DNA from 4 places in the Serratia sp. NA_13 genome. Region 2 is predicted to be linked to each of the others. Evidence: predicted binding sites of a transcription regulator. Region 2 holds the regulator's gene; each other region holds the start of a gene.
What was found. The regulator PurR, encoded in region 2, represses purine synthesis genes. The targets are predictions, from matches to a motif close to CANGCAAACGTTTGCNTG.
Positions count from the first base shown of each region.

Region 1: the regulator PurR is predicted to act here: its motif matches at 1,641-1,658, upstream of ACUTSU_RS10225 (NCS2 family permease).
Region 3: the regulator PurR is predicted to act here: its motif matches at 1,512-1,529, upstream of purT (formate-dependent phosphoribosylglycinamide formyltransferase).
Region 4: the regulator PurR is predicted to act here: its motif matches at 1,280-1,297, upstream of guaB (IMP dehydrogenase).

Region 1 is NZ_JBQZFV010000005.1:90,517-93,652, reverse strand. Features, by position in the region: gene ACUTSU_RS10225 (NCS2 family permease) at 155-1,516, opposite strand; gene ACUTSU_RS10220 (VOC family protein) at 1,853-2,260, opposite strand; gene ACUTSU_RS10215 (glutathione S-transferase family protein) at 2,308-2,976, opposite strand; gene ACUTSU_RS10210 (lipocalin-like domain-containing protein) at 2,973-3,136, opposite strand, start outside.
Region 2 is NZ_JBQZFV010000001.1:225,451-228,586, forward strand. Features, by position in the region: gene punR (DNA-binding transcriptional activator PunR) at 109-1,053, shown strand; gene purR (HTH-type transcriptional repressor PurR) at 1,050-2,075, opposite strand; gene cydH (cytochrome bd-I oxidase subunit CydH) at 2,399-2,488, shown strand; gene sodB (superoxide dismutase [Fe]) at 2,542-3,120, opposite strand.
Region 3 is NZ_JBQZFV010000001.1:726,630-729,765, forward strand. Features, by position in the region: gene dbpA (ATP-dependent RNA helicase DbpA) at 1-1,345, opposite strand, end outside; gene purT (formate-dependent phosphoribosylglycinamide formyltransferase) at 1,587-2,765, shown strand; gene ACUTSU_RS03395 (YoaH family protein) at 2,799-3,044, opposite strand; partial or broken gene ACUTSU_RS03400 (glycosyltransferase) at 3,108-3,136, opposite strand, start outside.
Region 4 is NZ_JBQZFV010000008.1:85,862-88,997, reverse strand. Features, by position in the region: gene guaB (IMP dehydrogenase) at 1-1,218, opposite strand, end outside; gene xseA (exodeoxyribonuclease VII large subunit) at 1,389-2,765, shown strand; gene ACUTSU_RS13130 (glycoside hydrolase family 31 protein) at 2,772-3,136, opposite strand, start outside.

The DNA of each region.
Region 1 (3,136 bases), on a different contig from region 2:
ATCTCTGATATATACCCCGATAGTAGATCACTTTTTTTACAGCGATTAAAGCTTGTTGTACCTTTCAAAACGCAGCACAGAAAGAAGAAGACTTTTCTGAAGGGGAAGAAGGTCAGGCTTTCCCCCACCCAACGGGTGGGGGAAACACAGCGGATTAAATCGCCCAACCGCCGGCATAGAACGCCACCAGCGCCACCGCGATCAGCACGGTGCCGATATTCAGTTTGCGCCATTCACCGGAGCAAATGCGGCCAATCACCAGCGAGCTGAAGCCCAGCATGATACCGGTGACGATATTGCAGGTCAGCACGATAAACACCGCGCACAGCAGGCCGGACATGGCGTCGACAAAGTCGTTGAAGTCCAGCTTGGTGACGTTGCTCAACATCAGCAGGCCGACGTACATCAGCGCCGGTGCAGTAGCGTAAATCGGCACCAGATAAGACAGCGGCGACAAGAACAGGATCAGCAGGAACAGCAGGCCGACCACGGTTGCGGTCAGGCCGGTTTTACCGCCCGCCGCGGTGCCCGCTGCGGATTCGATATAGACCGCCGCCGGGGCCGCGCCCACCAGGCCGGAGAAAATGCTGCTCAAGGAATCCGAGGTCAGCGCCTTGCCGCCGTTGATGATCTGCCCGTCCTTATCCAGCAGGTTGGCCTGGCCGGCCACCGCGCGAATGGTGCCGGTAGCGTCAAACACCGCCGTCATCACCAACGCCAAGACGCTCGGCAAGACTACCGGCTGCAAGGCCCCCATAATATCCAGACTGAAAATCAGCGAATTGCCGTTAGCGTCCGCCAGGCTTGGCATGGCGAACAGTCCCTGATACTTCACTGCCGGGTCAAACACCAGACCAATCACCGAAATGGCGATAATCACCAGCAGGATACCGCCAGGAACGCGCAGCTTTTCCAAACCGAAAATCACCGCCAGCCCGAGCAGTGTCATCACTACCGGGAATGAGGTGAAGGCGCCCAATGCTACCGGCAGGCCGTCCAGCGGGTTCTTCACCACCAGGCCCACGCCATTAGCGGCAATCAGCAACAGGAACAGACCAATACCGATACCGGTGCCGTGTGCCACGCCCATCGGCAGATTGCGCAGGATCCAGGCGCGGATACCTGTGACCGAGATAATGGTAAAGAGCACGCCCATCAGGAATACCGCCCCCAGCGCCACCGGAATGCTGATCTGCTGACCCAGCACCAGGCTAAAGGCGGTAAAGGCGGTCAATGAGATCGCGCAGCCGATAGCCATCGGCAAATTAGCCCACAGCCCCATCAGCAACGAACCCAGACCGGCAACCAGACAGGTGGCAACAAACACCGCCGTTGGCGGGAAACCCGCCTTGCCCAGCATACTCGGCACCACAATCACCGAGTAAACCATCGCCAGGAAGGTGGTTAACCCTGCCACCACTTCCTGCCGCACGCTGCTGCCACGCGCAGAAATATTAAAATAACCATCAAGCCCGCCTTTTGGTTTAACGGCGTTGTTCGCTTGAGAATTCGACATGTTGCTGTCCCCTGTGTTTCATTGCCAGCCCGTTGCAAGGCTTGTTATTCCGCCCACACCTGTTTGGTAGGGTATCGTTTGCTTTTCGGCCTTTCAGTCACGTCGCCAACTGGCGGCGCTTATTAAGGCAAACGATTAACTCTCATGGCGTGAGGCGGGTGCTTTATGGTGGTTTATTCAAGGCAAACGATTATCCAGCCTTCCATACCCTCCGATCAACCAAAGATCGCGGTAATTCATGCAGAAAAGTAGTGGGCCCATCATTATCGAAAATATGAAATTTGTCACATAGGGAAATCTGATGGGAAAGCCCCCCGATCGGAGGGCAAAAAAGGGTCACTGGGACTGTGCGGCCTTTTCATCCATGTACATCAGTTCCCAGATATGACCGTCCAAATCCTGGAAGCCGTGACCGTACATAAAACCGTAATCTTGCGGCTGATTATAGGTATTACCGCCGGCAGCGATCGCCTTGCGCACCAGTGCATCCACCGCAGCCCGATCGGGCTGCGACAGACACAGCAAAACCTCGGTCGATTTTTTGGCATCTACAATCGGATTCGGGGTGAACATTTTGAATTTGTCGTGGGTCAGCAACATCACATAAATACTGTCGCTAACCACCATGCAAGCGGCGGTATCGTCGGTAAACCGGGGATTAAAGCTGAAACCCAGTTCGGTGAAAAATGTCATGGATGCGGGCAGATTGCCCACCGGCAGGTTAACAAAGATTTGCGTAGCCATGGGCTACCTCCGATGAAGAGTGACCTCATCGAGTATAGCCCATCGCCTCAGTTCAGCAGGTCATAAGGCCCACCCTGCTCCAGCGCCCGCTGGTAGGCCGGACGCGTATGAATGCGCTGTAGATAACCGCGCAGCTTGGGGCAACCGTCCAGTGCACCGCGTGCCGCCATCGCCTCCAGCGGGAAACTCATCTGGATATCCGCCGCGCTGAATTCATTGCCGACAAACCAGGTACTTTTGCTCAGGTGCTGTTCCAGATAATCACAGTGTGGCGCGATCTGTTTGTCCAGATATTCACGCTGCACGCCTTTGCCAATCGCCCCCGCCACCGGCCGCAGCAACCAGGGGATCGGCGGTTGGCCCAATCGGCTAAACACCAGCTTCATCACCAGTAATGGCATTAGTGATCCCTCGGCATAATGCAGCCAATACCGGTACTGCTGACGGGCGTGGTAGTCGGTGGGAATAAACTGCCCCTGCGCGTCGTACGCTTCCTGCAGGTACTCAATAATGGCACCGGACTCCGCCAACGTCAGATCGCCATCGACAATCACCGGCGACTTGCCCAACGGATGAATTTTCTTTAATTCCGGCGGTGCCAGCATAGTTTGCGGATCGCGCTGGTAGCGCTGCACCTGGTAGGGCACTGTCAACTCTTCCAAAAACCACAGGATGCGCTGCGAACGCGAGTTATTCAGATGGTGAACAATGATCATGAGGGCGCTCCTATCCGTTGCCATACCAATTCGCCGATTTGCACACCGTTGCCAAGCTGCAGCGGTACCGTACGCAGTTGGAGACGATCGCCGGAAAAATGATAAAAGCGCACCTGCCGGCTACCGATCCAATTGGGGAACGAACTGCCTTCAACCTGAT
Region 2 (3,136 bases):
TATTTTAATGTCGCAGGTTTTTAGCGCCGGCAAGTGTATCCGGCTGGATCTCTGCTTGTGAAACGGTAATATTTGCGAAGTGCTGTTAAAAAAATTGAAGGCAAGATTGTGTGGTCTGAATATTCTCTCGATGTGGTAGATGCGGTCGCCCGCACAGGTAGTTTCAGCGCAGCGGCGCAGGAACTGCACCGAGTGCCCTCGGCGGTCAGTTATACCGTGCGGCAATTGGAACAATGGCTGGCAGTTCCGCTGTTTGAACGGCGGCATCGTGACGTGGAACTGACCCCGGCCGGCGTGGTATTTGTGCAGGAAGCGCGCAGTGTCATCAAAAAAATGCTCGACACTCGCCGCCAGTGCCAGCAGGTGGCTAACGGTTGGCGTGGTCAACTAAAAATTGCGGTAGACATCATTGTTAAACCCCAGCGTTGTCGCCAACTGGTGCTGGATTTTTATCGCCATTTTCCCGACGTAGAACTTTTGGTTCAACTGGAAGTGTTTAACGGCGTCTGGGATGCGCTGGTGGACGGACGTGCTGATATGGCGATTGGGGCGACGCGTGCGGTGCCGGTCGGCGGCGGCTTTGCCTTTCGCGATATGGGCGACATGCGCTGGCTGTGTGTGGTCAGTCCGCAACATCCGCTGGCGGCGTTGGACGGCCTGTTGAATGATGATCAACTGCGGCCTTTCCCGTCCCTGTGTCTGGAAGATACCTCGCGTAATCTGCCCAAGCGGGTCACCTGGACACTGGATAACCAACGGCGGCTGGTGGTGCCGGACTGGGCCTCGGCGCTGGACTGTCTGTGTGCCGGCCTATGCGTTGGCATGATGCCGGCGCATCAGGCCTTGCCATTGGTGCAGCGTGGGGAACTGGTAGCGTTGCAGCTGCAGCAGCCGTTTCCGGCCAGCCCCTGTTGCCTGACCTGGCAGCAGAATAGGCCATCACCGGCGATGGCCTGGCTGTTGGATTACCTGGGGGACAGTGAAACGCTGAATCAGGAATGGCTAAGCGAAGTGGTGCCGGAAGCCACAGCGGCTTCCGGCGATAGCAATTAGCGGCGGTAATCGATGAATGGGCCGTCAGCGACCGAACGGCGCTCAATCAGCTTTGGATGCACTTCAATCACCTGCGACTCTTCGCGCTTGCTGATTATACGGTCCAGCAACATGGTGAACGCCATCTCACCCAAACGCTCTTTGGGTTGATGAATGGTGGTCAGCGCCGGGGTGAAATAGCGGGCGTTACGCACGTTATCGTAGCCAATTACCGAAATGTCTTGTGGCACCCGCAGCCCAAGTTCGTCGGCGGCGCAGATCGCGCCCATCGCCATGATGTCGCCGCCGCAGAATACCGCGGTCGGCCGATGCTTCTGCGACAAGATCTGGTGCATGGCCTTGTAACCGGATTCCGGCTCAAAGTCGCCCTGAACAATCCACTCGTCGCGTACTTCGATATTGGCTTCTTCCATGGCTTTTAAAAAACCCTGATGGCGGCCGCCACCGGTATTGCGCGACAGTTGGCCTGGAATGGCACCGATATCGCGGTGACCGCGTTCAATCAGATAACGCCCGGCCAGATAGCCGCCTTCGAAGGCGTTATCAATAATGCTATCGGTAAAATCACCGCGGGCTGCGCCCCAGTCCATGACGACCATTGGAATATTGCGATAGTCTTCCAGCATACCCAGCAGTTGGTCTGGATATTCCGAACACATTACCAGCAGGCCATCGACACGTTTTTGTGCCAGCATCGCCAGATAGGCCCGCTGTTTGTCCAGATTGTTGTGCGAGTTGCACAAAATCAGCGTATAGCCTTTGCTGTAGCAGCTGTTTTCTACCGCCTCGATTACTTCGGCAAAGTAGGGGGCTTCGCTGGAGGTGGCCAGCAGGCCAATCGATTTGGTGTGATTGACCTTCAGGCTGCGCGCTACGGCGCTGGGTGAGTAATGCAGCTCTTTAATCGCAGCGCCAACGGCCGCTTTAGTCTCTTCGGCGACGAAACGAGTCTTATTGATGACGTGCGAAACGGTGGTGGTGGAAACGCCAGCGCGTTTGGCCACATCTTTAATCGTTGCCATGTAAAGAATGACTCCTGAACTCACATGTTGCAGTATGTAAGTATGATGTTAATCGTTTGCCTGCGTAGATCCTTCTCCAAAGAAGCGAAAACTGAGTTTTTAGTGTGTTGAAGTCGTCAGCGCTTGGTCAGGAGGGGCATTTTGCCGGTACACAGTTGTGAACTGCGAATTTTGTCCCATATTGAGCCAAAGTGGAAGAGGTAATCGGTATAATAAACCGGGAAATGATAACAAGATTTTATTGTTTAACTGTGTGAAAATGGTTTGACGCATTAATTGTGTGCCTTTTACCCTTGGGCAACCCAATCTGAAAAGGAGTTGTAATGGATACCGATCTGAAAATGTCACTGTTCACCACCGTTTGTGCGCTGGCCGTGATTATTGCTTTCAGCTTCACCGCTGCTTTGAACTGATCCCCTCAAGTAAAACAGGCGCAGCTCGCTGCGCCTGATTGTTTTTCCCCGCGTTACGCCAGGTTCTTTTCCACAAATGCCCAGTTAACCAGTGACCAGAAATTTTCCAGGTAGGCAGGTCGCGCGTTGCGGTAATCGATGTAGTAAGCGTGTTCCCAAACGTCGACGGTCAGCAGTGGTTTATCATCACCGGTCAGCGGTGTCGCCGCGTTCGAGGTGTTAACAATAGCCAGCGAACTCTCTGGCGTTTTCACCAGCCAGGTCCAGCCTGCGCCAAAGTTTTTCACTGCGGCGTCGCTGAATTGCTGCTTAAAGGCGGCGAAAGAACCAAATGCCTGATTTATTGCCTCAGCCAGTTTACCTTCAGGCTCACCGCCGCCCTGTGGCGACAGACAGTGCCAATAGAAAGTGTGGTTCCATATCTGGGCTGCATTGTTGAAGATGCCGCCGTCAGAGGCCTTAACGATTTCTTCCAGGGACAACCCTTCAAACTTACTGCCTTTCAGCAGATTGTTCAGGTTCACCACGTAGGCGTTGTGATGCTTGCCATAATGGTATTCCAGGGTTTCTGCGGAAATGTGCGGTTCGAGGGCGTTTTTTTCATAAGGTAATGCAGGAAGTTCAAACGACATTGCTTTCTCCTTGTAC
Region 3 (3,136 bases), 500 kb from region 2:
TTTTACCCTGCTGAAGCTGTTGCAGTGCCTTTCGGGCGCTTTCCTTGCGGATCGCCACATAGGCATGCACCGGGAACATGTCGATCTTGCCCACTTCCGCCGCTGTCAGCCCAGCATCGCCGGTCAATGCGCCAAGAATGTCGCCCGGACGGATTTTGGCCTTGCGACCACCATCGATGCACAGGGTGACCATTTCGGCTTCCAGCGTGGTATTCCCTGCCCCACTCAGCTCAGATACCGGCGCCCACTTAACCTTGGTTTGCAAATAGTCTTCAATGGCGTGTGCGCGCGTCATTTCCTGCGGTGTACACAGACTGATCGCCATGCCGCTCAAACCGGCACGGCCGGTACGACCGATGCGGTGTACGTGCACTTCCGGATCAAATGCCAACTCGTAGTTGACTACCAGCTCCAGCTCTTTGATATCCAGGCCACGCGCGGCGACGTCGGTTGCCACCAATACCCGGCAACTGCGGTTGGCAAAACGCACCAGCACCTGGTCACGATCGCGCTGTTCCAGATCGCCATGCAGCGCCAGCACGTTGATGCCGCGAGCTTCCAGCGCTTCATACACGCTTTGACAATCACGCTTGGTGTTGCAGAACACCACGCAGGAAGAAGGCTGGTAATGGCGGATTGCCGACACCAGCACCGCCGGACGCTGATCGCGGGTAGTTTCATAGAAGCGTTGTTCGATGGTGGTTTGTTCTTCACCGTCGTCCACTTCCACATTTAACGGGCTGCGCTGGACGCGTGCGCTGATACGTTCGATACCGCTCGGATAGGTTGCCGAGAACAACAACGTTTGGCGCTGTGACGGCGTATAGCTGATCACGTCATCGATGTCATCGGCGAACCCCATGTCCAACATGCGGTCAGCTTCGTCCAGCACCAGCACTTTCAGTTCATTCAGTACCAGCGTTTTCTTGCGCAGGTGTTCCTGAATGCGCCCCGGCGTCCCCACCACAATATGCGGGGCATGCACCAGCGAGTCGAGCTGCGGCCCCATCGGCTGGCCGCCGCACAGGGTCAAAATTTTAATGTTCTGGGTGAAGCGCGCCAAACGGCGCAATTCTTTGCTCACCTGGTCAGCCAGCTCACGCGTCGGGCACAGGATCAACGCCTGCGCGGCCACCTGAGCTACGTTAATTTTGTCCAGCAAACCGATGCCGAACGCCGCCGTTTTACCGCTGCCGGTTTTTGCTTTGGCACGTACGTCCTGCCCATTCAGGATGGCGGGCAGTGCGGCGGCCTGCACCGGTGTCATTTCGGCATACCCCAGTTCGTTGAGGTTGGCCAACTGTTCGGCTGGCAGCGGCAGGGAAGAAAAAGATACTGTGCTCACGGCGATAACTCTTTATGGCAAATGGAATGGCGGCGCGCTCAAGGCAGCACCGAATCAGCCGCAGATGATAACAGAGATAGGGTGAATTACGGATTTCAGGCATAAAAAAAGCCGGTAAGGGTGGCTTTTGACCATCATAACGACAGTCCCATAGCCCCCGGCTGCACACGCAAACGTTTTCGTATATACTGCTGGGCCATTATCAGTCCGCATTACACTCCACAGATCCAGGTACGAGACTATGTTAACTATTGGAACCGCCCTGCGCCCATCCGCCACCCGCGTTATGTTGCTCGGCTCCGGCGAGCTGGGTAAAGAAGTGGCTATCGAATGCCAGCGTTTAGGCCTCGAAGTCATCGCCGTTGATCGCTATGCTGACGCCCCTGCCATGCATGTGGCACACCGCAGCCACGTGATTAACATGCTGGACGGCAACGCGCTGAAAGCCGTGATCGAGCAGGAACGTCCTGACTATATCGTGCCGGAGATCGAGGCCATCGCCACCAGCATGCTGGTTGAACTGGAACAGCAAGGACACCGCGTGGTGCCCTGTGCCGAGGCAACGCGCCTGACGATGAACCGCGAAGGCATCCGCCGCCTGGCTGCCGAAACCCTCGGGCTGCCCACCTCCAGCTATCGCTTTGCCGATGGCGAGCAGGCTTTCCGACAAGCGGTCGAGCAAATCGGCTACCCGTGCATCATCAAGCCGGTGATGAGCTCTTCCGGCAAAGGCCAAAGCCTGATCCGCAACCCGGAACAGCTGAAAACCGCCTGGGATTACGCCCAGCAAGGCGGTCGTGCTGGCGGTGGCCGGGTGATTGTTGAAGGGCTGGTGAAATTTGATTTTGAAATAACCCTGCTGACCATCAGCGCAGTCGATGGCGTGCATTTCTGCGCGCCGATCGGCCATCGTCAGGAGGACGGCGATTACCGCGAATCCTGGCAACCTCAGCAGATGAGTGACCTGGCGCTGAGTCGTGCACAGGCGATTGCAGAAAATGTGGTGAAGGCGCTGGGCGGTTTTGGCCTGTTCGGCGTTGAATTATTTGTCTGTGGCGATGAAGTTATCTTCAGTGAGGTATCACCGCGCCCGCACGATACCGGCATGGTGACCCTGATTTCACAAGACCTGTCCGAATTTGCGCTACACGTTCGCGCCTTCCTCGGTCTGCCGATTGGCACCATTCGCCAGTTTGGCCCTTCTGCTTCGGCGGTGATCCTGCCACAGCTAATCAGCAGTGACTTACGTTTTAGCGGTCTGGATCGCGCGCTGGTCGGTCACAATCAACTGCGTTTGTTCGGCAAGCCGGAAATTAACGGTCAACGTCGGATGGGGGTTGCACTGGCAACGGCAGAAAATGTAGAGCTGGCGGTGGAATCGGCCAAACGGGCCGCCGCTGCGGTGGTGATTGAAGGGTAATGCTTTGGGGCCGGTTTGCCGGCCCCGACAACATCAATAGTTTTCGTCTTCTTCCGAGTCATCATCAGCCTGGTCATCCGGCCGTTCCTGATACTCTTCATTGTCGTCTTCGTCATCGAACATGACGCTAACCTGGTCACCCTGATGTTGTTCGCGGATTTCCTGCGCGACGCGCGCGATGGCTTCACCACTGCTCATGCCTTGTTCCATCAACAGATGGATACGATCTGCAGCTTCCTGCTGCTCTAGATGACTCAGTGACGGCATACCTGCAAGCATGTGTTTCTCTCCGGCAAAATGGAGGCTGAGTATACGCCTTAAAGCGGCGGATCCCAACGCCTGTTATTCAGTAGCCTGCAGTGAACAAGGAT
Region 4 (3,136 bases), on a different contig from region 2:
ATCGGTCTGGAAGTAACGGTCGGAAGAGCCTTTGGACATCGCGCCCAGTGAACCCATACCGCGATAGGATTTGAACGAACGGCCCTGATACAGCTCGATTTCGCCCGGAGATTCTTCGGTACCCGCCAGCATGGAGCCGACCATCACACAGGATGCACCCGCCGCGATAGCTTTGGCGATGTCACCGGAGAAACGGATGCCGCCGTCGGCGATAACCGGGATGCCGGTGCCTTCCAGCGCTTCAACCGCGTCGGCGATAGCGGTGATCTGCGGTACGCCCACGCCGGTAACGATACGAGTGGTACAGATGGAGCCAGGGCCGATCCCCACTTTCACCGCACTCACGCCGGCGTCGGCCAGCGCTTTGGCACCAGAGGCCGTAGCGACGTTGCCGCCAACGATCTGCAGATCCGGGTATTTGGCGCGGGTTTCGCGAATGCGCTGCAATACGCCTTCGGAATGGCCGTGGGAGGAGTCAATCAGCAGGACGTCAACGCCGGCAGCGACCAGCGCATCAACGCGCTCTTCGTTACCTGCACCGGCACCAACCGCCGCGCCAACACGCAGGCGGCCATGCTCGTCCTTACAGGCGTTTGGCTTGCGCTCCGCCTTCTGGAAGTCTTTTACGGTGATCATGCCCAGCAGATGGAAGTTGTCGTCCACCACCAGCGCTTTCTCAACGCGTTTTTCGTGCATTCTTTGCAGCACGACTTCACGTGCTTCACCCTCTTTCACCGTGACCAGGCGCTCTTTCGGCGTCATCACGGCGGTAACAGGCTGGTTCAGATCGGTCACGAAGCGCACGTCACGGCCGGTGATAATACCAACCAGTTCGTTCTCTTCGGTCACTACCGGGTAGCCGGCAAAGCCGTTACGCGCGGTCAGTTCTTTCACTTCTTTCAGCGTGGTGGAGGGGGTTACGGCTTGCGGGTCGGTAACTACGCCGCTTTCATGTTTTTTCACGCGGCGGACTTCTTCAGCCTGACGCTCGATGGACATGTTTTTGTGAATGAAGCCCAGGCCGCCTTCCTGCGCCAGCGCGATGGCCAGGCCAGCTTCGGTTACGGTATCCATGGCTGCAGACAGCATAGGGATATTCAGGCGGATAGTTTTGGTCAGTTGGGTGCCAAGCTCTGCGGTATTAGGCAGAACTGTGGAGTGAGCTGGAACCAGTAGAACGTCGTCAAACGTGAGTGCTTCTTTCGCGATACGTAGCATGGGCAATATCTCACCAGAGTGGGCTGTGAAAAAGATAAAATATTGCCGCGGCATTATACAGAGCGTAATCGGTTGCCTCCAGCACTTTCTCACAAAAACTCTTGATTACCTTTTTCAGCCCTGTAGTATCGACCAATTAAGTGGTTGTTTTGGAATTTGATCTGGGTCACATGTCGCTACCTGTCTCGCCGTCTATTTTTACCGTAAGCCGCCTGAATCAGACGGTTCGACAGCTGCTGGAAATGGAAATGGGCCAAATCTGGCTCTCTGCCGAGATCTCCAACTTCTCCCAACCCTCTTCCGGCCACTGGTATTTCACGCTGAAAGACGATCGTGCGCAGGTCCGTTGTGCGATGTTCCGCAACACGAATCGCCGCACCACCTTCCGCCCGCAAAACGGCCAGCAAGTGTTGGTTCGCGCCAGCATCACGCTGTATGAACCGCGCGGCGACTATCAGCTGATTGCCGAAAGCATGCAACCTGCCGGTGACGGCCTGTTGCAACAGCAATTCGATCAACTGAAACAGCGCCTGAGCGCCGAAGGCCTGTTCGACCAACAGTTCAAACAACCGCTGCCCAACCCGGCCAAACGCGTCGGGGTGATCACCTCCGCCAGCGGCGCGGCGCTGCACGATGTGCTGCAGGTGCTGCAACGGCGCGATCCTTCGCTGCCTATCGTTATCTACCCGACCTCGGTGCAGGGTGCGGAAGCGCCATTGCAAATTGTGCGTGCCATCGAAACGGCTAACCGCCGCGACGAGTGTGACGTGCTGATCGTCGGCCGTGGTGGCGGTTCACTGGAAGATCTGTGGAGTTTTAATGACGAACGCGTGGCGCGGGCGATTTTCGCCAGCCGCATTCCGATCGTCAGCGCCGTCGGCCATGAAACCGACGTCACCATTGCCGACTTTGTTGCCGACCTGCGTGCGCCAACCCCTTCAGCCGCCGCCGAACTGGTCAGCCGCAATCAGCAGGAGCTGCTGCGTCAGTTGCAATCCCAGCAGCAGCGGATGGAAATGGCGATGGATTACTATCTGGCCCAGCGTCAGCAGCAGTTCACCCGCATCAACCACCGTTTGCAGCAACAGCATCCACACCTGCGCCTGGCGCGTCAGCAGACGCTGTTGTTCAAACTGCAGCGCCGGCTGGAAGATGGCATGCAGAACCAACTGCGGGTGTCTTCACGCCGCAGCGAGCGGGCGCAACAACGCTTGGCACAGATGCAACCACAGGCACGCATTCACCGTTATCAGCAACGCGTGCAGCAGCAGGAATACCGACTACAGCAGGCGCTGGAGCGACAGCTCAACGCCTGGCGTCAGCGCTTTGGCGTGGCCTGTAGCCAGCTCGAAGCGGTCAGCCCGTTGGCGACGCTGGCGCGTGGCTACAGCGTGACGCAAACCCCACGCGGCGAACTGCTGAAAACCACCAAACAGGCGCAGGTAGGTGAATTACTGAAAACCCGTCTGCAGGATGGCTGGGTGGAAAGCGAGGTAAAAACCATTACCCTGACTAAAAAGCCGCGCAAAAAGCGCGCGACTGAATAGCTCCGCTTATTCCAGCATAAAACTGTTGCCTGGCGCGCCGTTGATCCACAGTTCCCGCGTTTCTCCGGCAGGCAAGCTGAAGGTCAGGGTTCGCCATGCCGGTTTAAAGCGGCCCTCGGTGGTGATGTTCAGCATGATGCGCTGATTGTCACTGAGCATCTCCCAGCGCAGCCACAACGCATCGCCCTGCTGCCAGCCATAACTTTCCCCATCATCTTCGAATAACAACCCAGAAGCGCTGCCACAGCCTTTTTGCGGGTACAATTTAAGCTCACGTCGATCGTCTGCCGTTACGTCAACATGCGCCAGGCGGGATGACAATGGCAATGCCGCACCGGCACGCACCAGCAGCGGCAAGCGCTCCAGTGGGG